2 regions of the Lysinibacillus sp. genome follow, and region 1 is predicted to be linked to the other one. Evidence: predicted binding sites of a transcription regulator. Region 1 holds the regulator's gene; the other holds the start of a gene.
The links. The regulator Rex, encoded in region 1, represses fermentation and respiration genes when NADH is low (regulators of the CRP and FNR family bind a similar motif). The targets are predictions, from matches to a motif close to TTGTGAAATATTTCACAA.
Positions count from the first base shown of each region.

Region 2: RT445_RS07000 (cytochrome ubiquinol oxidase subunit I) is a predicted target of Rex. The motif match lies at 1,483-1,500, and genes of this name have one in related genera.

Region 1 covers NZ_DAMDAY010000041.1:5,592-26,231, forward strand. Annotated here, with positions in the region: gene RT445_RS10730 (ABC transporter ATP-binding protein) at 1-1,843, opposite strand, end outside; gene RT445_RS10735 (redox-sensing transcriptional repressor Rex) at 2,095-2,730, shown strand; gene RT445_RS10740 (twin-arginine translocase TatA/TatE family subunit) at 2,897-3,082, shown strand; gene tatC (twin-arginine translocase subunit TatC) at 3,100-3,924, shown strand; gene RT445_RS10750 (CPBP family intramembrane glutamic endopeptidase) at 4,014-4,778, opposite strand; gene groES (co-chaperone GroES) at 4,949-5,233, shown strand; gene groL (chaperonin GroEL) at 5,362-6,993, shown strand; gene RT445_RS10765 (flagellin N-terminal helical domain-containing protein) at 7,352-9,211, opposite strand; gene RT445_RS10770 (FecCD family ABC transporter permease) at 9,753-10,802, shown strand; gene RT445_RS10775 (ABC transporter ATP-binding protein) at 10,807-11,568, shown strand; gene RT445_RS10780 (ABC transporter substrate-binding protein) at 11,579-12,589, shown strand; gene RT445_RS10785 (4'-phosphopantetheinyl transferase family protein) at 12,647-13,303, opposite strand; gene RT445_RS10790 (non-ribosomal peptide synthetase family protein) at 13,300-16,467, opposite strand; gene RT445_RS10795 (methyl-accepting chemotaxis protein) at 16,599-18,347, opposite strand; gene RT445_RS10800 (hypothetical protein) at 18,882-19,328, opposite strand; gene RT445_RS10805 (AAA family ATPase) at 19,478-20,640, shown strand, end outside.
Region 2 covers NZ_DAMDAY010000021.1:10,045-13,754, reverse strand. Annotated here, with positions in the region: partial or broken gene RT445_RS07015 (thioredoxin family protein) at 1-76, shown strand, start outside; gene RT445_RS07010 (diacylglycerol kinase) at 149-1,063, shown strand; gene RT445_RS07005 (hypothetical protein) at 1,094-1,408, shown strand; gene RT445_RS07000 (cytochrome ubiquinol oxidase subunit I) at 1,751-3,097, shown strand; gene RT445_RS06995 (cytochrome d ubiquinol oxidase subunit II) at 3,094-3,710, shown strand, end outside.

The DNA.
Region 1 (20,640 bases):
GTGAAATTTTTTCATGGTCAGTGAAAATAGCAGGGTTGCAAAGGGCTTCCTCTAGATTTTCAACAATAGCTGTTGTTTCTTGCATTTTACCTTCTAAATCTTCGATAGAACGTTTAATTTGACGTTCACGTTTTTTTGCTTCTTTATCAATTTTAGAGGTGGAAGTTTTATCAGGAAGGTCTTGCTGTACTTGTGGTTGAGAAGCTGCCTTCATTTGAGCTAGCTCCAATAGTTCCTGTTTTTTCTCCACATAATAATCATAGTCACCTAAATATTCAAATGACCCAGTTCCAGATAACTCAACAACTTTTGTCGCAATCCGATTAATGAAGTAGCGGTCATGTGAGACAAATAGAAGCGTGCCAGGATAATCGATTAACGCATTTTCCAGCACTTCTTTACTATCTAAGTCTAGGTGGTTTGTAGGCTCATCCAAGATTAAAAAATTTGCCTTTTGCAACATTAATTTAGCGAGAGCAAGTCGTGCTTTTTCTCCACCAGATAAAGAGGATACGACTTTGTCTACATCTTCTCCACTAAAAAGGAAACGCCCCAATACGGTGCGAACATCTTTTTCATTCATGAGCGGCCATTCATCCCATAGCTCTTTCAAGACACTTTTATTGCTTGAGAGCTTGGCTTGCTCTTGATCATAATAACCAATTTGTACATTTGTACCATAGCGAATATCGCCTGAAATAGGTGGTAAGTCTTTCACAATTGTTTTTAATAATGTCGATTTACCAACCCCGTTAGGACCTACAAGCGCTATCCGGTCTTCGCGAAAAGTTCGGAGGTTGATGCCATTAGAAATAGGAAGATTATAGCCGATTGTTAAATCATCAACTGATAAAACATCATTACCACTTTGTCTTTCAATAGTAAAACCGAAACTAGCAGATTTTTCATCACCGTCTGGTGAATCCATCCACTCAGTTCGTTCAAGCATTTTACGTCGACTCTGTGCCATTTTTGTTGTGGAGGCACGAGCAATATTCTTTTGAATAAAATCCTCTAGCTTGGCCTTTTCGTCTTGCTGACGTTCATAGAGCTTAACATCTCGTTCGTAGTTTTTAGCTTTTTCATCTAAATAAGCACTATAATTACCTGTGTATTTAGTGACACGATGGCGGGATACTTCATAGACAATAGAAACAACTTGGTCTAAGAAATAGCGGTCATGGGAAACAATTAAAATAGCGCCTTCATAGCTCTTTAAGTAGGATTCCAACCATGATAATGTTTCGATATCTAAATGGTTTGTAGGCTCATCGAGAATTAACAGATCAGGTTTACTAAGCAAGAGCTTAGCAAGTGCTAAACGTGTGCGCTGTCCGCCGGATAGTGAGCTAATTGGTTTATCATAGTCTTCTGGATAGAACTGCATTCCATGAAGTACTGAGCGAATGTCTGACTCATATTGATAACCACCAGCATCCTTAAAATTATGTTGTAATTGATCGTATTCAGACATAACTTTCGCATAGACAGTTGGATTTTCGTATACTGCAGGATCAGCCATTCGCTGTTCGAGCGAGCGTAGTGTTTGCTCTTGGGCTAAAAGTGATTCGAAAATTGTCATCATTTCATCCCAAATAGTTAGTGTAGAATTTAATCCAGCATGCTGCTCTAAATAACCAATCTGAATATCCTTTGGAATAATGATATCGCCTGAATCATAGGACATTTGACCAGCGATTATTTTTAATAATGTCGATTTACCTGCACCGTTTCGCCCTACTAAGGCAACGCGATCACGGTGTTGAACTTCTAATTTAACGCCACTTAAAATTTCATCTGCAAGAAAGGATTTTGTTAGTTGATTGACCTGTAAAACAATCATTCTTGACACCTCAATTCTACCTTAGTTTAATGGATGAACGATCTACGTGCAATGTCGGTGCTTTACTTATTCCTAGCAGTCATGTAAGATTGAAACGATTTCTTTTTAGTTAGCTGCGTAAAAGCGCCGTTAACTAAAGAGAAATACTAGAGGGTAAGCAAAAATTTAGTATATAGTTCAGGATGAATGTATTAAAATTATTAGTTATATAAAGTAAAATGGACTGAGGTACATTGTAAGGAGGAAAAAGTTTGAAACAAGAATTAAAAATTCCACAAGCCACTACAAAAAGACTTCCTCTGTACTATCGATTTATTCAAAACTTTGCACAAGAAGGTATGGAACGTATATCGTCAAAGGAACTGAGTGAAGCGATGAAAATAGATTCTGCAACCATTCGCCGTGATTTTTCTTACTTTGGTGCTCTAGGGAAGAAAGGCTATGGCTACGATGTGCAGCATCTATTACAATTTTTTAGCCAGACGCTTGATCAGCATGAAACAACAAAAGTAGCGTTAATTGGCGTGGGGAATTTGGGCAGTGCATTATTAAAATATAATTTTCAAAAAAACCATAATACCCATATTGTCGTAGCTTTTGATTCAAAAGCGCCTAAGGATGGCAAAATGATTAGCAATATTCCTGTTTTTCATCCAGATTTATTGGAGGAGAAATATGCGGAGTATGGCGCAGAGCTTGCCATTTTAACCGTTTCGCCACGCTCTGCACAAAAAATGGCAGATCGCTTAGCGGCAATGGATGCAAAGGGCATTTTGAACTTTACACCAGAGCGGTTAACAGTACCTGATAGAATGCAACTCTTAACTATTGATTTATCGGTAGAATTGCAAGCGCTTATTTATTTAATTCGTAATCAGGAAGAGTGAAAATTATACATATTTTTTAAGTGTAGTTCACCGTTTCTGTCAAATAGAAATTGTAAATAAAAGGCGGTAAAAACTGTGAGAGTGACGAAAAACTTTCACATATAATTAGTTAGCAAAATGGCGAATTATGCGTTAAAATGATGGATATAAAGAGGAGGTGGCTGTAATGGGTGGTATTGGTCCTATGAGCCTCATTATTATCGGAGTTGTCGCGTTACTAATTTTTGGTCCTAAAAAGTTACCAGAGCTTGGTAAGGCATTTGGTTCAACACTACGTGAATTCAAAAATGCTACTAAAGGTTTAGCAGACGAAGATGATGATGATAAGAAAAAGAAAGAACTAGATAAGTAAGTTAGGATGTTTGAGGAATGAATCCAAAAGATCTAACTGTTATTGAGCATATAGAAGAATTAAGAAAACGGCTGTTCATTGTTGCCGTTTTCTTTGTTCTAGCTATGGCTGGCGGTTTTTTCGTCGCAAAGCCGCTTGTAAAATACCTTCAAGCTACTGGAGCAAAATATAATATAGAGCTCCATGCATTTGACGTAGTAACACCGCTTGCAATTTATATCCAAATTGTATTTTTAATAGCATTTATTCTTTCATCGCCTGTGTTAATGTATCAATTATGGTCGTTTATTAGCCCTGGACTAAGGGAGGTAGAACGAAGAGCAACCTTAAGCTATATACCGTATTCATTTTTATTGTTTATCGCAGGGTTATCCTTTTCATACTTTTTGCTATTCCCGTATGTCATAAAATTCATGATGAATTTATCAAATGATTTAGACATACAGCAAACCATTGGTATACATGAGTATTTTACATTTTTGTTTAAGCTCACAATACCGTTTGGTTTCCTTTTCCAGTTACCAATTGTTGTATTATTCTTTTCTCGAATTGGGCTTTTAAATCCTGACTTGTTAATACGTATCCGTAAATATTCATACTTTGCTTTATTCGTCTGTGCTGCTATCATTGCACCGCCTGAGCTGGCGTCACATTTAATGGTTTCGGTACCTTTGTTTATTTTGTATGAAATTAGTATTATGATTTCTCGGATTGGTTATAAAAAATACCTTAAATCTGAGGAGATCCGATTAAAAGAAGAGCAGGAAGCTGAACAAAAGCGTCAGATTGAAGAGGCACTTGAACAGCAAAGAAGACAAATAGAAGAATTCAATCAACAGTAATAAATAAAGCTCGATGCCAAAATATAGGCATCGAGCTTTTTTTTGTTACAATTCCTTTTTTCAATAAATTTACATAGCTTTACAAAAAATTATTGCATTTTTTCTAGTTCTTGAAGAAACTTTTGCAATGGTTCTGCATAGAATTGTACAAGTGTTACAAAACCATTGAGCATGACGTGTGCAATAATAGAAGTCCAAATACGTTTTGTTTTGTGATACAAAAAGGCAAAGATTAAACCACAAATAGTATAAAGCAAGATATGAGAGAAGTCGAAATGGATAATCGCAAAGAATATAGCACTTACGATTGCGGCCACCCAGAAATTTGTTGTTTGGACAAGCGAACCGAATATAACTCTTCGGAAAACAAACTCTTCTAATATGGGCCCAAATACTACAATTGCTAATATAGCAATAGGAGCTCCTTTTGCTATAGCAACGATATCTGCGGTATTTTGGGAGCCTCCTTCGATACCAAAAACAGCCATTTCAATGGCGGCACCAATCATTTGACCAAAGAACACCAGGAAGAAGCCGATGATCCCCCAAACAATCGTGAGAGGTATCGTTTCCTTTTTTCCTTGATAAATGTTCCAAAAGGCTTTATCACGAGATGTAAGGATTAAGCTCAAAATGAGTGCAACAGCAAAACTAAGGGCAATATACCAGCCTTGCGTAATGGGGGCCGCTTGTTCAGAAGCTAGACCAGTTATCTTCATAACGAGCTTATGGAACGGTAAGAGCAGCCATCTGCTTGAAATCTGCATAAGAATATAAATCAGCAAAACATACAGCGCTGTTTTTTTATGTTTCGTTATTTTTTGAGAATTAGTCACAATCAAAATCCTTTCCATTTATATGCTTCCTTTCTATTGTAGAGGAATATGGAAAGAAAACAAAATTTTTCGAAGTTCTGACTTGCAAAAAAAAGAGCGATTGATTATCATAATAATTGTGTTAGCACTCATTGAGATAGAGTGCTAATAAATTTAAACAATTATTTATTATTAGGAGGTTGTTTCACTTGTTAAGACCACTAGGAGATCGTATTGTAATTGAACTAATCGAGGTAGAAGAAAAATCTGCATTCGGTATTGTACTACCTGACTCTGCAAAAGAAAAACCACAAGAGGGTAAAGTAGTAGCAGTTGGGACAGGTCGTGTATTAGAGAACGGACAACGTGTAGAGCTTGACGTTAAAGTTGACGACCACATTATTTTCTCTAAGTACTCTGGTACAGAAGTTAAATTTGAAGGTAATGAATACCTAATTTTACGCGAAAGCGATATCCTTGCAATTATTGAATAAGAACATGTAAAGCACCTTAAGTAAGGTGATTGCCTATTGTTTCTTAACATAAGTGACAATAAGGTGAAATTGATATAAATATATTGAAGAAGCTTAACGAATATTCCATTTCAGGAGGGTAAATTCACATGGCAAAAGATATTAAATTCTCAGAAGACGCTCGTTCATTAATGTTACAAGGTGTAGATAAATTAGCGAATGCAGTGAAAGTAACATTAGGACCAAAAGGACGTAATGTTGTATTAGAAAAAAAATTCGGTTCACCACTAATTACAAATGATGGTGTTACAATTGCAAAAGAAATCGAGCTAGAAAACCCATATGAAAACATGGGAGCAAAATTAGTAGCAGAAGTTGCTTCTAAAACAAACGAAATTGCGGGTGATGGTACAACTACAGCAACAGTATTAGCACAAGCAATTATTCGTGAAGGCTTGAAAAATGTAACAGCTGGTGCAAATCCTGTAGGTATCCGTAAAGGTATTGATAAAGCAGTTGCTGCTGCACTTACAGAATTACACGCGATTTCTCGTCCTGTAAGCAATAAAGAAGAAATTGCACAAGTCGCTGCTATTTCGGCTGCTGATGATGAAGTTGGACAACTTATTGCTGAAGCAATGGAGCGAGTTGGTAACGATGGTGTTATTACAATCGAGGAGTCTAAAGGCTTCACAACAGAATTAGATGTAGTAGAAGGTATGCAATTTGACCGTGGCTATGCTTCACACTATATGGTAACAGACACAGATAAAATGGAAGCGGTTCTTGATAACCCATACATTTTAATTACTGATAAAAAAATCACAAACATCCAAGAAGTATTACCATTATTAGAACAAGTGGTACAACAAGGTCGTCCACTGTTAATTATTGCTGAAGATGTTGAAGGTGAAGCTCTTGCAACACTTGTAGTGAACAAGCTTCGTGGTACATTTAATGCTGTAGCAGTAAAAGCACCTGGCTTCGGTGATCGTCGTAAAGCAATGCTAGAAGATATCGCTATCTTAACTGGTGGGCAAGTGATTACAGAAGAATTAGGCTTAGACCTAAAATCAGCTGATATTTCTTCACTTGGTCGTGCAGCAAAAGTTGTTGTGACAAAAGATAACACAACAATTGTTGAAGGTGTAGGCGGTGCAGACGCAATTGAAGCACGTATTACTCAAATCCGTGCACAACTTGCTGAAACAACTTCAGAATTCGATAAAGAAAAATTACAAGAACGTCTTGCAAAATTAGCAGGTGGTGTAGCAGTCATTAAAGTTGGTGCTGCAACTGAAACAGAGCTAAAAGAACGTAAACTTCGTATTGAAGATGCGCTTAACTCTACTCGTGCTGCTGTTGAAGAAGGTATCGTATCAGGTGGTGGTACAGCTCTTCTTAACGTCTATGGTGCTGTGGAAAAAGCAGCTGAAGCTGTAGAAGGCGATGTAGCTACAGGTGTGAAAATTGTTCTACGTGCTTTAGAAGAACCAGTTCGCCAAATTGCTAATAACGCTGGTCTAGAGGGCTCTATCATCGTGGATCGCCTAAAACGTGAAGAAGTGGGCATTGGTTTCAATGCAGCTACTGGCGAATGGGTAAACATGGTAGAGGCAGGCGTAGTAGACCCAGCGAAAGTAACTCGCTCAGCGCTACAAAACGCAGCATCTGTTGCAGCATTATTCTTAACAACAGAAGCAGTTGTTGCTGATATCCCTGAAGCAGCACCAGCAATGCCAGATATGAGCGGTATGGGCGGTATGCCTGGAATGATGTAATCCTTTTGTGATAAGGGTTTATACGACTTTTGAAAGTAGACAATTACGAGCAATAGATAGTCTTGAAATACACATTTCAACACTTCTTTTTATGAATAGTATTACTCACAATTAATATGCAAAATAAATACCACTTCTCATCATTTCTGGACATTTGATGAGAGGTGGTTTTTTTACGTTTTTAAAGTTTGTGAACGATGACTTTATTGTAGACAGATGGTTTAAGAATATAAAGGAAGTGAACATTTAAAACTACAAGCAATAGCTTCTTCCTCATTAAAAGAAGCTATTAACAAGAAAATTCATCTTTTATTGGAACTTTATAAATAAAAAAAGCTGCTAAGTACTAGCCTTCTCTTTATTGAAGTAATTGTAAAACGACTTCAGGTTGTTTATTTGATTGTGCTAACATTATTTGAGCAGCTTGTATTAGTATATTATCTTTTGTAAAATTCATCATTTCTTTCGCCATATCAGTGTCACGGATACGGGATTCAGCAGCTTGAAAATTCTCAGATGTATTAACTACAAAATTATAGGCATTCTCTAGTCGATTTTGTATCGCACCATATGTAGATCTGTAATTCGTGACTTTTTCTAAACCTTTGTCTAATTTAGATAGGGAGTCATCAGGAGTATTTGGTGGAAGAAGTCCTATGTTATTTATCCCCAATTCGTCAGGCCTTACATTAAATAATGGAATAGAGCTATGCTGATTTTCATTAGCTCCCATTTGTATGACTAGTTTTCGAGGTATATAGTCAATATCCTTAATAGTAGTTGTAACTGTTTTAACGACAGAATCAATTGTACTCGTTTCTTTATCTGTAAGTAAATATACGTCCTTTTTAAAATTAAAGCTATTTAACTCGATGCCAAATTCTAGAGTATCCCCGTTATCAAAATCATTACTTCCCCAAGAAGGTATTATGGGATTTAACGATGTTAACAATGTATCTCCTGTTGTTAATGAATTAGGTTTTACATAACTTCCGCCGCTTAGAAATGAAAAATTATAATCAACTAAACCATTTGATAATTCAAAAACCGTTCCTGAGTCAGGTATTTCAGTATTTGAAGCTGTTTGTCCAATTGGAACTCCTGAATTTGAAGAAATGGAATAAAATGACTGGAATTTAGAGGAGTAATTTGTACTAACATTTATTTGTGAATCATTATTCCCCGAATTATTTTTAACTTTAAATTCTGCTTTAAAAGATACGCCATCTGTTGATATAAGCTTTTCAACTTCAATGCCATCCTTACTATAAACTGCAGAAATTGAGTTTCCATTAATACTAGAACTTATTAAGGTAAAATCCTTTAGTGTTTGCTGAACGCCATTAATTTCGATGTAAATAGTACGGTCATCAATCATCCCGAAATCTGGATACTCTCCATTTAGTATTCCAGTAGGAGTTAGATTTGTTCCGAAAGATACACTGTCTATCTTGCCATTCTTGGTGATATCAAGCTCTGTAAATCTAGGGTCATGAAAAAGTGTCCTACCAGTAGTTTTATCATATATCGTAGTTGTTTTTGTATGAATATGTTCATTTTTTTCATAATCATTAAATCCTTGACTTCCATCTGGAAGTGTAATAATCGACATGCTAGTATCATTATTAGTGTGATCATCAATTGTAGTAATCGTATTAGATTGAACTGATATAGGTATTTCAGTAGTACCTTTTGGCAGAAAGTAAGTATAAGTCTCGTTATTGATAACTTTGTAAGGAAATGGACCTGTTGTAGTTACATTGACTGTTTGTCCAGAACGGTCTGCTAATACTTGATAATCAGTTCGTGCCAATAAATTAATTGTATTAAATTCGGTTTGATTGGCGATTCTATTAAGTTCTTCAGTAAGTTGGTTTATTTCATTTTCAATTATTTGTTTATCCTTATCTGTATTTGTCTCGTTAGTACCTTGAACTATTAGTTCCCTTTGTCTTTGTATAATTTCTGTTATTTCTTGAAGTCCACCATCCGCTGTTTGAACTACCGAAATACCATCTTGTATATTCTTTGCTGCCATATCGAGTCCACGGATTTGACCTCTCATTTTTTCCGAAATTGCTAAACCAGCAGCATCATCACCAGCACGGTTAATTTTGTAGCCTGATGATAATTTTTCTAAACTTTTGGTAGCTTTGTCTTTATTAATTTTAAGTTTGTTGTTAGTATTCAGTGCCGGACTATTATGTTTAATTCTCATAAATATAACCCATCCTTTAAATTGTGATTATATTATAATTGTTAATAATTATAGATATATTTTACATTTTATTTAACTTTTTGACTATAAGGAACATTATTAATATAGGTTTACCTACAGACCATTATATTCAATTGTTTGACAATGAAATTGAATTTGTAAGTAGTAAATAATTATGGAAAGAATAATAGGCTTAAAAGCTTGATAGATTTGCAAAAGCTATTTGCCTAACTCTACAAAGCGTAGTATCTGTATATGCGCTATTCTTAACAACAGAAATAGCACCAGAAATGAAAGTATTGATGTAATCTATCTCATAGAGCGACTTGATTAACTAAAATATAAAAAACCAGTTCTCAGTATAAAAATTGAGAGCTGGTTTTTGTACTTTTAAAGCAAAATCTAATAAAATAATTTTCCTGTTGTTTTTCAATAGATTATCACTTACAATACATATTGATAATGATAATCGTTATCAATAATGATTAATTTTATAGGTAGAGGTGAAATTTTGGATAAACAGGAAGCTAACAGAATAGGGATGGGTACTATTTATTATGTTATTATTTTACTTTTAATCGGCTCCATTATAGTCTCTGCAGTTTATTCTGTATCAATAGGACAGGTTAGTATTCCTTTTAAGCAATCAATGGATATTTTGCTTCATGCTATAACCAATGGAAGGCTAGGCTCGCTTGACAATGTGGATAGTGAATCCTACTTGAATATTATTTTACAAGTCAGAATGCCACGAGTAATTTTTGCCTTATTGATTGGGATTGGACTTGCATTATGTGGGACTGTTATGCAGGCAGTTGTGCAAAATCCTCTGGCTGATCCATACATACTTGGTATTTCTTCAGGCGCCTCGCTGGGAGCAACTTTTGCCATTTTGGTTGGATTTGGTAGTAGTGCATTGTTAGCGCAGTTTGGTGTGGCCTTTGGTGCGTTTGCTGGGGCGATGATAACTTCTATGGCTGTGCTTATCTTATCTAGCATAGGGGGTAAAGCCACATCTGTAAAACTCGTTTTATCAGGTGTTGTCATCGGTGCCTTATGTAGTTCATTTTCGAGTCTTATCATCTTTTTTGCGAATAATGCTGAGGGCATTAAAACAGTTACATTTTGGTCGATGGGGAGTTTAGCTTCTGCCAGTTGGGACAAAACACCGATTTTAACCATTGTGATTGTACTCGGGGCTACCTTATTTTTGTTCCAGCATCGAGTGCTTAATACGATGCTACTTGGGGATGAATCAGCTATTACATTAGGTATCAATTTAAGTGTTTATCGTAAATTATATATGATTCTAACTTCTTTAATTACAGGAACAATGGTCGCTTATGCAGGTATGATTGGCTTCGTCGGCTTAATTATTCCCCATATTACGAGAGGTATTTTCGGAGCAGATCATAAACGATTAATGTTAGGGACATTACTCTTAGGAGGCCTTTTCATGATTTGGGCAGATATTCTGTCTCGTACATTAATCCAAAATGTTGAATTACCGATTGGCATCATTACTTCTGTCATTGGGTCACCATTATTTATCTATATGATTGTAAAAAAAGGTTACAACTTCGGAGGGTAGAGCAATGGAATTAGTAGCAAAAGAAATAGAAGTAAAGATTGGCAAAAAGGAAATTGTAAAAAACATATCGATTCACGTGAATAAGCAGCAATTTGTGGGTTTAATCGGACCAAATGGATGTGGAAAGTCAACTTTATTAAAAAGTATTTATAAAAGCCTTGTGCCACAAAAAGGAATGGTCTTTTTAGATGATTTAGATGTTTTGAAAAGTCCCGAAAAAAAGATATCACAGCACTTGGGTGTTGTTGGGCAATTCAATGAAATGCATTTTGATTTAACGGTACAGCAAATGGTGATGTTAGGCAGAACACCTCATAAAAAAATGCTAGAGTCAGATAATCAAAAGGATTTTGACATTGTGGAAGAGGCATTAACACGCACGAATTTACAAGCATATAAGGGACGTAGTTTTCTTTCATTATCTGGAGGTGAAAAACAACGTGTTATTTTAGCCAGAACAATTGCTCAGCAGCCTCAATTTATGATTTTAGATGAACCGACAAACCATTTAGATATTCGCTATCAAATTGAAATACTATCCTGCGTGAAAAGTTTAAACATTGGTGTATTAGCGGCGCTCCATGATTTAGAGATGGCAGCACATTACTGTGATTATCTTTATGCAGTTAAAGATGGCGAAGTTTATGCACATGGCGTACCAGAGGATGTTTTAACACCAGAAACAATAGAAGCTTTATATCATATAAAGTGTAAAACGTTTACGAATCCAGTGACGAATGGATTAGGTTTTGCTTATGGACTATAGGAGGAGCAAGATGAAGAAAAAACTACTAATAGGAATCGGACTAGCGGCGCTATTAACATTAACAGCTTGCGGTAACACATCCAAAAATATAGCTGAGGAAACACAGGCTAGAGATCATTATCCGCTGACAGTTGAAAACTTTTCAAAAACAGAGGGTGGATCAACATGGGAAAAGAAAGATCAAGTATTCGATAAAGCACCTGAAAGAATTATGGCAAATACACGTCCAGCTGCAGAATTATTATTACATTTAGGATTGGGCGATAAAATTGTTGGTGTTGGAGCAAACTTTGGTGCAGTAGATAAATCTGTGGAAGGGGAATACGCTAAACTGACTATTTTAAGCGATGAATATGTTGGCAAAGAGGTTACATTAGGAACAGACCCTGATTTAGTATTTGGCCGCGGAGGCTTATTTGATAATGCTGAATGGGGAGTAGGTACAGTAGATTCACTTAATGAAATGGGCATTAAAACATTTGTTTTAGAGTCGTCGGTAACAGGTGGTACATATGATTCTATTTACAATGATATCAAAAATATTGGTGAAATTTTTAATGTGCAAGATAAGGCGGATAGCTTTATTAAAGAACTAAAAGGGAGACAACAAAATATTTCTTCAAAATTAGAAAGCATTAAAGAAGAGAAAACATTTGCTTATTTGCATACAAATGATCCAAAAGAGCTTTTTGTCTTTCCAGCACACGATGAAACATTCTTTAATGATGCATTCAAAATGGTTAAGCTAGAGAATATTTTTAAAGATGAAACAGGTGATGTAAGTGTCGAAACACTAATAGCAGCAGATCCAGATGTATTAATTCTTCCTAACTGGGATGGCTCTGATTTAACAAAAGTACGTGAAGAAATTTATGCTAATCCTAAACTTTCAAGCATGAAGGCTATTAAAAATAAACAAATGTACATTGTAGATTATAATTATATGTTCGGTTATGGCTATAACACAATTGATGGAATGGAAGCCTTAGCTAAGGAAATGTATCCTGACTTATTTAAATAATATTGAAAGAGCTATCCCTGAGAGTCGAATAAAGGACATGATGGGATAGCTTTTTTGTTATCTCTGTAGAAGCTGCTCTCTATTTAACTTTGTGGTTTTTATAGTGGAGGATACGTTGTTCCAGCATATAGATACAGGGTGTAGTGGATCGAGATAAAATAACTGTGTTGAAAGGTCTTTTCTTGTTCTTTTAATATCAACCGTATCCAGCAAATGGGGTGAACGACTCGGCAATAGGCCTGTTTTAAAGAATGCTTCTTTTAAAGTCCAAAGCTCATAAAAAACATGGTGAGACTGATGAGAGACTAATTGTTGCTCTGCCTTGGAAAGTGCATAGTGCATGAGCTCTTTACTCACAGGCTTTATTTCTTCAACGTCGATGCCTACTCGCCCACTAGGTGTTACGGCTAACACAATCCAATCACCAGAATGAGAAAGATTAAAATCACCTTGCCAATGGGGATGGCCTGCAATATAAGGGCGACCATGTTCATCCTGTGCCGTGTGTAATAAGGCATCATCTAAATATGGAAGAAGAGCCCATCTGATGAGAGTCTTACCTAGTAATGCTCTTTGACGGTCCTGCCAATGCTTGTATTGATTAAGCTTTTTTTTCACATCAGAAGGGAGTACTTTGCTGAAAGTATCCCATTCTGATGGTGTTAACTGAGGCCCTAGAGGCGTGGCAAATAGTTGTATATCCTGTTGAATCATCTTATGTTGACTTGTTGTGGTTCAGGGAAGTAGCCTGTATCAATGCCGTATTGAAGCATTCTTTGAATAAAAGCTGTATTTGGTACTGCACATTCAATTTTCGTATTAGCTAAAAATTCTAGAGTTTTTTTGCAATTGAAGATAAACGGTGAGTCACTTGCTCCATCACCTTCAAGCTGTGCAATAGCTAATGATAAAAATTCCTGTACATCTTTCGAATGCTCACCATTTAATAACCAATTTGTATATTCCTGAGTAGACACAATTGTTAAGTCATAACCGAGTTCCTTAATAGTGTCGATTAATTCTAAATAAGTAATCGACACAGGGTTACATAAGTGGAAGACATGACCATTCACCGCTGATTGTGCTGCCAGAGAAACGAGGGCCTGACTTGCATAATTAATTGGGGTAAAGTCAACATGCCATTGTGCCGTAGGTGTCTTACCTAAATAAAGCATTGATTTAATCATACGGTAAAAGGCGTTATCATCGATATTACGTTGGAATTTTCCCGTTTCAGAATGACAGCTTAAATTACCTACACGATAGATGGAAACAGGAATTGCATCTTGAACCGCATTTCGAACAAGATTTTCTGCCTCTAGCTTACTTTGTGTATAAACATTATCCAATTTCACGTCGTAATTAAAATTCCCTTTTTCTTCATTTGGTCCCCATTGAAGGGCAGCTAACTCCTCTGGAATACCAATTGTTGATACGTAATGGAAATGTACACCTGGTTTCTTTTTGGCTATTTCCAGCAAATAGCGAGTACCGTTAACATTCACATTATTAAAGTGGTCAGTCGCACCGAAATGACGTACATCTGCACCACAGTGAATGATGGTAGTGATTTCTTCCATTATCTTTTGTTCATCGGCATCAGATAATTGAAGGCGTTGCTTTCCTAAGTCGCCTTGGATAACAGTAATACGGCCTTTTATCTGATCAGCAAAAGCACTGCCAAAATAAAATTGCATACTGTCTATTAGCTTTTCTTCAATTGTTACATGAGCACTTGGTCGAATAAGACAATAAATATGTGCAGCAGTTGTAGTTAACAGCTCGTATAATACATGGCTACCTAAATAACCTGTGGCCCCTGTTAATAATACGGAAGTCATTGGCAATGGTTTCGCAGTTTGTGAGACTTCTAACGGGCTTGGTTCCATAAGATCCTTGAAAATAATTGGAGCTGCATTTTCCTGAACATCAACAGCTTCAGGCTGATAGCTACGAATATATTGATCGAGCTCCGCAATTGTTTGATACTGGAAAAAGTCCTGGATTTTTAAGAATGGTATATGCTTTTTCACTTGTACAAGAATTTCCAATACTTTTAAAGAATGTCCCCCAATGTGGAAGAAATTATCGTGAATACCTATTGGTTCGATACCTAGCACATACTCCCATGCGCCAGCTAGCATACGCTGTGTATCATTTTCTGGTGCAATATATGTAGTGCTTCTTGATAAGGTTACTTCCAGTGAGGCTAATTGTTTTCGATCAATTTTTCCTGTAGGAGATAGAGGCATTTCAGGTAATTCCATAAAACGCTCAGGCACCATGTAATCAGGTAAAAGATTCGCTAAGTAATCTCTTAACATATCTTCGTCAAGCTGCATACCACTTGCTACCGTATAGTAGGCAAATAAATGATTATTACCATCAGACATTTTCTTTGCAATAATGACGACTTCTTGAATGCTTGGATGATTACTTAATACGGTTTCAATTTCTCCAAGCTCAATACGGAAGCCCCTTACTTTGATTTGTGAATCCTTACGTCCGACAAATTCGATATTACCGCTAGGCAATAGGCGAACTAAATCACCTGTTCGATACATTTTTTTGTTTGGTTTCAATAGATGTGGAACAAAGACCTCAGCCGTTTTCTCAGGCTGATGTAAATAACCTGCTGCTAAACCAACACCTGCAATACATAACTCTCCTGTTACATGAACAGGGCAAAGCTGTTCCTCTGCATTTACAACATACATCTCATAATTAGCGACAGGTCTACCAATAGGGATGCTAGATTGCATGTCTGTTATCTGACTCTTTACTTTAAAATAGGAAGACAGTACTGTACATTCAGTTGGCCCATACACATTAATAATCTCTGTAGATAGCCCGAATTTTTCCTGCCATTTTTGAACAATAGCAGGCAGTAGGGCTTCCCCACCAACAGATAAATAATTTAGAGTAGTTAGCTTTGTTCGGTATTCTTTAGGTAAATGTGTCGCTAGTTGTGTAAAGAAAGCATTTGGTATAGTGGCAGTTGTTACTTGCTCACGACTAATCATTTCAGCAAAAGCTTCAATCGATAGACGCTCTACACTTGTTAGCATATGAAGTCTTGCTCCTGAAAAGAAAGCAGTAAAAGTTTCTGTGACAGAAGGGTCAAAACTATAAGAGATAAATTGAGAAAAAACATCATCTTCCGTTGAATGGTAGATTCTTTGATTATCTGTAATTAAATTAATAACAGCTCCATGCTTAAGCAAAACACCTTTTGGTTTGCCTGTTGAGCCAGATGTATAAATGATATAAGCTAAATCAGATGGATGTAATTCACAATGAATATTTTCCTGTGAATAGCCGTTCTCTGATTGGCTTACAGTTAACACGGTATGTTTTTGAGAATCACTATGTATGAAATCGTTCAATAAAGCTATATATTCGCTTTTCGTTAAGATATATGGAGCACCTGTATCGTTTAATAGATATTGACAACGTTCTTTTGGATAGCTTGGATCTATAGGAACATACACTCCACCTGCTTTTAGGACACCGAGTAAGCTAATGACAGTTTCTTTACTACGCTCCATAAAAATTGCCACATGATTTCCTTTTTGAAGACCGTTTGCAACTAACATATGAGCGACTTGGTTGGATTGTTCATTTAGCTGACGGTATGTCAATTTGCCACCCTCATATGATAATGCAATTCGTTCAGCAAACTGTTGTGCAGCCTGATAAAATACGTCAGGTATTGTTGCATCTTTATCGTAGTCAGCTAGTGTTTGATTCAATTTTTTGTATGCCCGTAAATCTTCTTCATTTAAAAGTTGAATACGATCGGATGGAAAACTTTGTGGCTCAAAAGAGTACGTATGATTATGCGATGGGTGTACATCAAAATTATGTTTAGTATTCAATTATGACAACTCCTATTTTAGAAAAGGGCAGACACTTATGAAGGAGTGTTTGATGTATTAGTTCCACAGAATGAATTCTCTGCGGGAGCTAATGGACATCAACCTCCTTATAAGAGCAGCCCTTTCGTTTTTTATTTCACTACAAAAGTATGAACAACATTTAATAATTCGTCAGATAACTCGGATAAGACTTGAGCTTCTTCAGAAACTCGCTGTACCGTGTTCAGCTGAGAAGCAGACGTTGCTGCTACAGCTCTTGTATTATCTTTAGAATTGATTGAGAACTCTTCCATATCTTTTACAGCGGACGTCACTTCTTCCATACCAGCTGCCATTTCCTCAATTGTGGCAGAGAGTTCTTGAATTTGACCTGTCACATGATGAATGGAAGTTAATATTTGACTAAATGATTTTTCTGAATCATTGATCATGATAATTCCATGATCTACTTCTTCCACAGCATGAATCATGATGTTGACCGATTCATTTGTATCGTGCTGGATATGAGAAATAAGGGTAGAAATCTCTCTTGCAGATGCCTCAGATTGTTCGGCAAGCTTACGGACTTCGTCTGCTACCACTGCAAAGCCGCTACCAGCTTCTCCAGCACGTGCTGCTTCAATAGCTGCATTCAATGCAAGTAAATTGGTCTGAGAAGCAATACCTGTAATAATCCCAACAATTTCTTCGATCTTATTAGAATGCTCACCAAGCAATTTGACAGAAGCAGCAGACTGATTAACCGCTTTACTAATAGCATTCATTTGTGAGACGGATTTATTTGTCGATTCATTGCCTCTTTCAGCTTCCTCTGATGCTAAGATCGAGGACTCCGAAATTTCGTTGGAAGTCATTGCAATACGTTGAATTCCTATACTCATTTCTTCAATTGTAATCGTACTTTCTTTTGCCTTTTGAACTTGGAGGTCAGCACCACTTGCAATTTCTTGCATAGAAGAAGCTACATTATTGTAAGAATCAGTTGCTTCCTGCATATTGGCAGATAATACATTAGCAGTGTTTGAAACACGTGCAGAAACATTTGTTGTGCTTTTAATAACATTCTTTAAAGTTTCAATCATAGAGTTAAAGTTTTGTGTAAGTGTTCCGATTTCATCCGCTGATGTAACTGGTAGTGGGTCAAGCTCTAAATTACCTTCTGCTACTTTTTTAGACTGTAGGGACAGTTGTTGAATAGGTGTTAATTTTTTTCTTAAAAGACTGTATACAGCAATGGATGAACCAATTAAGAAAATAACAGTTACTAATAATGTCCAGAGTGCTTCAGACATTGCTTTTGCAGTTACCCTGGATACATCATAGTCAATGGCATAAGCAGCTAAAATGTTACCATCCTCATCTAATATAGGTGTAAGACCAGTTTTGTAACTACCAAATTCATCGCTATAAATGTCAGTAGCCGTTGCTTTTTTTGTATTAAAAATTTCTTTGATTCTTGCTAGGAAATCTGGAGATAGCCCCATGGCAATCATATCTTGATTATACTCAGCTCCTAATTCCAATATACTAGATGAAAGAACAGGAGCATTAATATTCTCCCCATTAACTGTAATTAAATATAGATTGGTAATACTATCAGAGTTTTCATTGATCGCATCCATTTCACTTGTTAAACGAAGGGCATCAGAGTTATTTTTTGATGGATTATCTAATATGGATCGTAATGTATCGATATCAATGGTTTTTGCTAATATCATGCCTTTGTCAGATAGTGATTGATCCATGTCTGTTAAATTACTGTTTCGTACTATATAATAAGAAAGACCTAAAGTAACTAATCCAAATAATAATAAAATACTTACCATTATCGCAGTTAATTTTTTACTTATGGACATATGTTGCTTCTTGCGTTTTTTCATGTTTTTCCTCCTAGTATGGTATAACAAATATTTCATGCAAAAACTATAAATGGATAATTTAGTAAATGTGTTGTATACTTAGAGCCTGATGTTATTCGTAGAAGCTAAAGTACGCTCAAAATATGTATAAATGCAAAATAATCTATTTATCCCCCAACATTAAACTACTATACTGCCAAAAAAATTGATTCACAACCCAGAAAACTTCCTATTTAAAGGTTGGTTTAATAAAGATAAATATAAATTTTTAGTTCAATTGTCTATTTATTTCATATCGTAGGATGTATTTTTACGAAAAGTAGGGTGATTTCTAGTACAAAAAAGAAGTATGCTCAAAACTGAGCCAATTTCACTTGAATAAAAAACATTGGCTGTAATCCTTTTTTTAATTTCGTTATAGGTCTTTTGTACTCATTTGATTATTGCTTGTGCTTGGAAATATTATAGTTTTCCATATTTTTTTATTATCGGGATAAAATGAAAAAAGGCTATTTCTTTATTCAGCGAACAAAGAAATAGCCTTTCTAGTTGTTATTATGGTCGTGGATTACCAAAGTTACCTGGTAGTATATTCGGAAGTCCTGGTATTAATGGTGGTGGAAAACCAGGATATTGGCCCCCTGGACGTGGCGGATATGGTTGCGGTGGATATGGCATTGGTGGATAAGGTTGTGATGGGTATGGCTGTGGATACGGACGTGGTGGGTAAGGTTGTGGTGGATAAGGTGATGGGTATGGATAAGGGTATGGTGGAGGGTAGGAGCCTCCAGGTGGTGTTCCTGTACCTGCTGCAGTTATTTGACTAACATCAACAGTCACTATTTGACCATTATCAAGTTGGATTTCTGCAGTTCTTCCTCCAGTTCCAAATGTTCGAATTAATGTACCAGAGTAAGTGCCTGTAGGGAGAGTCACCCATATTTTCATACCAGGGCGAAATTGACTGTTGAAATCTTCTGGAGCTAATCTAGGATAAACCAATTAAACACACCTTTCTTCATTTTTTCTAACATATGCCTAGAGCGATTTTTATTATAGGCTTTTGGCCAGAAGTTGTTTAAATCAAATTTGTTATAAAATATAACAATTTTCATTATAATAGGGAAAAAAGCTAAAAGGATGTTTAGCAAATGGCAATCATTAAAATAAAAAAAATGAACATACAAAATCTTCGTAATGTACGACATGGGGAAATTAAACTCGCAGTAAATTTTGAGACATTTTTTCAAGCAACTGTTGTAGGGCTTTATGGACAAAATGGCTCAGGAAAGACAACCATTGTGGATGCATTCGGTATATTGAAAACACTGTTATCAGGTTGGTTTACTGAAGGGAAGTTACCTTCACAAGAGAAGCGACTCATTTTGGCAGGGGAGCATACAGCCAGCATTCATGTTGAGTTTTTAGTTGAAAACCAATACGGTACTTTTTTTGTGGATTATTATGTAGAGCTACAGGAGGATCAGCATCGACTATATACGACGCTGGAACGACTCTCTTATCGAGAAAATGCTAAAGGGAAGCGTTCAAAAGTTTTATTTGCTGCGAAAGAGAAGGATGTACAAATCCGTAAATTAAGACTAACAGATTTGAGTGAACAGGCACGTATTCAGTTACTCGTTATTCAACAGATAGCAAGAAAGCGTTATACGTCTTTTTTATTCCATAAAGATTTAAAGCCTTTATTACAGGAACGACTTTCAGAGCAAGAAATGGAGCTCATGCAAAATATTGCTGTTGATTTTAGTAGAGATTTACATGTTGTTAATAATCATAATATTGCACCATTATTTGAAGAACGTATCATGCCATTTAGTATACATTTAGAGAAAACGAGGGGTCTAATTCCTTATGATTTAAATGGACCAGCTATATTGCCAGAGGATGCATTCTATGCCTTGTGTGAAGTAATTGAGCAAAGTAATCGTGTTTTAACAGCTATTATTCCTGGACTGACCATTAAAATTAATGTGATTACAAAACAAATGATGGATAATGGAGAGCCGGGAATACGGTTTGAGTTTTTATCACAGCGCGGGGAACGGGAATTACCACTACGAACAGAATCAGAGGGGATATTAAAGATCATTTCTGTTCTTAGTGTCTTGATTGCCGTATACAATAATCCGAATGCTTGTGTCGTTATTGATGAGTTAGATTCAGGTGTTTTTGAATATTTGTTGGGTGAGTTGTTAACAGTGATAGATGAGGGTGGAAAAGGACAACTTATTTTTACATCCCATAATCTACGTGTGTTAGAGGTGTTAGCTATTAAAAATTTATGGTTCACAAC
Region 2 (3,710 bases), on a different contig from region 1:
CATTTCGAATCAAACATACTGGACGTATGTCTATGAGGATTTTAAAAAGCAGGTAACAAACGCTTTACAAAAATAACAAAAGCATGGCAACATTTCGACGTATAATTCGTTGAATGAAATAGAATCTTATGAAGCAGGAAGGTATGTTATGAAACGAGCAAGAATCATTTATAATCCTACATCTGGACGCGAAGTGTTTAAGAAACATCTACCAGAGGTGTTGGAAAAACTAGAGGTAGCAGGCTATGAAACATCCTGTCACGCAACAACATGTGAGGGTGATGCAACGCTTGCAGCAAAAAATGCGGTAGAACGCGGTTTTGATATCATCATCGCAGTTGGTGGAGATGGCACATTAAATGAAGTTGTTTCAGGTGTAAGTCCATTTGAAAACCGTCCGAAAGTTGGTCTAATTCCGATGGGCACTACAAATGATTTTGCCCGTGCCGTGCATATTCCTCGAAATATTGATGAGGCAGTAGACATTATTATTCAAGGCGACACATTACCTGTTGATGTGGGTCTATTAAATGGTGAACGCTATTTTATCAATATTGCTGCTGGAGGACGCATTACGGAGCTAACATATGAAGTACCAAGTAAAATGAAAACGATGCTTGGTCAGTTAGCTTATTATTTAAAGGCAGTAGAAATGATCCCTTCAATTAAGGCCTCGCACATGCGCATCGAATATGATGGCGAAGTGTTTGATGGTGATGCCATGATGTTCCTATGTGGATTAACGAATTCAGTTGGAGGCTTTGAAAAACTAGCACCTGATGCAAGCATTAATGATGGATACTTTACATTGCTAGTACTAAAAAAAGTAAGCCTCCCAGAGTTTATTCAACTAGCTGCGATGGCCTTAAGAGGCGAGCACCTGAATGATGATCGCGTCATTTACAAAAAAGCTAGTGTCGTCAAAGTGACAACTGAAAATGAGGTACATCTCAACCTAGATGGCGAATATGGCGGTGACGCACCTGCTACATTTGAAAACCTGAAGCGTCACATTGAAATCTTTGTTCCTCTTGCTGATATTCGAGAAGAAGACCGAATTTAAATATTATAAAGCTCATCCAGTATAGTGTGGATGAGCTTTTTTCATAATGTGTGGGCACCCGCTCAAAAGGAAGCCGGAAGCGCTCATAAAAGTGTGGCACCCGCTCGAACGGAAGCCGGAAGCGCTCAAAAAGGTGTGGCACCCGCTCGAAAGGAAGGCAAAAGCGCTCAAAAAGGTGTGGCACCCGCTCGAAAGGAAGGCGGAAGCGCTCAAAAAGGTGTGGCACCCGCTCATAAGGAAACCAAAAGCGCTCATAAAAGTATAGGACCCGCTCCAAAAGAAAGCTCACCCCAATTAACTTCAATATACAATCAAAAGAAACTTACGAAGCAAGAAAATTCCTGAAAATCCATTCTATCCATTTTCCCTAACTAGAATAAAATCCATTGAAATCCCGGTTTTATCATTTAGAACTGGAATTGTGAATGAATTTAGAAAAATGTTTGGCGAATGTGCGTATATTACTTGAACAAAATTTGAAACCTTAATAATAGGCTGAAATTTCAGGCCGTTATTAAGGTTTTTTTCGTTGTAATAGTGGAAAATGGGGGTATGGATAAGGGAAAGGAAGTGTTGCCTTTGTATAAGTCACAAGAAAAGAAGCTTATATGGCTAAGCTTTGGTGTTGCAATTATTATGCTACTTTCCATTGTTGGAAGAATATTTGGAAGTTAGGGGGGCAATGAGATGATTAATGAATCAGCAGTCTTTTGGAGTCGAGCCTTAACGGAGTTAACATTATCGTTCCATATTATTTATGCAACGATTGGTGTGGGTGTCCCGTTAATGATTATGATTGCACAATGGACTGGGTATAAAAAGAATGATGAGCATTATATCTTAATGGCAAGACGTTGGGCGCGTGGTTTTGTTATTACTGTGGCAGTTGGTGTTGTAACAGGGACTGCCATTGGCTTACAACTTTCTTTATTGTGGCCTAACTTTATGCAGCTAGCTGGTCAAACCATTGCATTACCACTATTTATGGAAACGTTTGCATTTTTCTTTGAAGCAATCTTCTTGGGCATATATTTATATACATGGGACCGCTTTGATAGTCAGAAAAAGCATATGCTATTGTTAATCCCTGTTGCTGTGGGAGCATCAATGTCAGCGGTATTCATTACAATCGTCAATGCTTTTATGAATGCGCCGAGAGGATTCGATATTGTAGACGGTGAACTTGTTAATATACAACCTTTTCTTGCAATGTTTAATCCAGCCATGCCGACAAAGGTGGCACATGTGCTCGTTACAGCGTATATGACATCGGCCTTTGTGCTAGCAGCTATTGCAGGATTTAGAATGCTAAAAGGTTCTAAGCATGTATACCATAAGAAATCTTTACTTTTATTAATGAAAATTGGCTTGATCTTCTCCATAGCAGCAGCGGTGATTGGAGATTTTTCAGGAAAATACTTAGCCGAATATCAACCGGAAAAACTTGCCGCAGCAGAATGGCATTTTGAAACAGAAGGTAAAGCTTCTCTTGTACTATTTGGTGTATTAGATGGAGAAGAAGTAAAATATGCAATCAAAATTCCGTATGCTTTAAGCATTCTTGCACATTTTAATCCTAATGCAGAGGTAATCGGCTTAGATCAATTTGCGGAAGAGGATCTACCACCACTCTATATTCATTATCTCTTCGATATCATGGTTTCCATCGGTATGTTTATGGTGCTAGTTTCATTACTTTATGTTGTAGGGAAGGCACGGAGATGGCAGTTTATTCATTCACGATGGTATAGATGGATTATTGTAGCGGGAGGACCACTGTCCATCATCGCCATTGAAGCGGGATGGTGGCTTGCAGAAGTGGGACGACAACCATGGATACTTTATGGTTTGATGCGTACACCAGAAGGAGCTACTACGAGTGATCATGTGGATTTAATGATGCTATTATTTGCAGGTGTTTATGCTGTATTAGCTGTAGGAAGTATTGTTGTATTGGTACGAATGTTTAAAAAGAATCCAATCGAACGTGAGATTGAAGATCGTCACTCTGAAAAAGGCGGTGACATTCTATGACGTTAGAGATATTAGGTATTTCAGTATTATGGATTTTTCTATTTGGCTATGTGATTGTCGCATCAATTGATTTTGGTGCTGGCTTCTTTAACGCCTATAGTCTCCTTATTGGTAAAAATCACATTTTAACAAATATTATTAAACGTTATTTATCGCCAGTCTGGGAAGTAACTAATGTCTTTTTAGTATTCTTCTTTGTAGGAATCGTAGGATTTTTCCCGCAAACTGCTTTTTATTACGGAACGATTTTACTTGTACCAGTCAGTATTTCACTTGTGTTATTGGCAATTCGAGGCTCCTACTATGCCTTTGAATCCTATGGAACACGAGGACATATAGGATATACACTGACATATGGTGTGGCAGGTTTATTAATTCCCGCTTCCTTGTCTGTGGTCTTTGCCATTGCGGGTGGAGGCTATGTTGATCTAGTCGAAGGGCAACCTGTGCTAAACTATTGGACTTTATATACAAGTCCATTTGCATGGAGTATCGTAGTGCTAAGTATCGCTGCTGTATTGTATATATCGGCTGTATTTTTAACTTGGTATGCCCATAAAGCAAATGACAAAGAAGCAACGAAACTGATGAGAAAATATGCACTTGTGTGGGC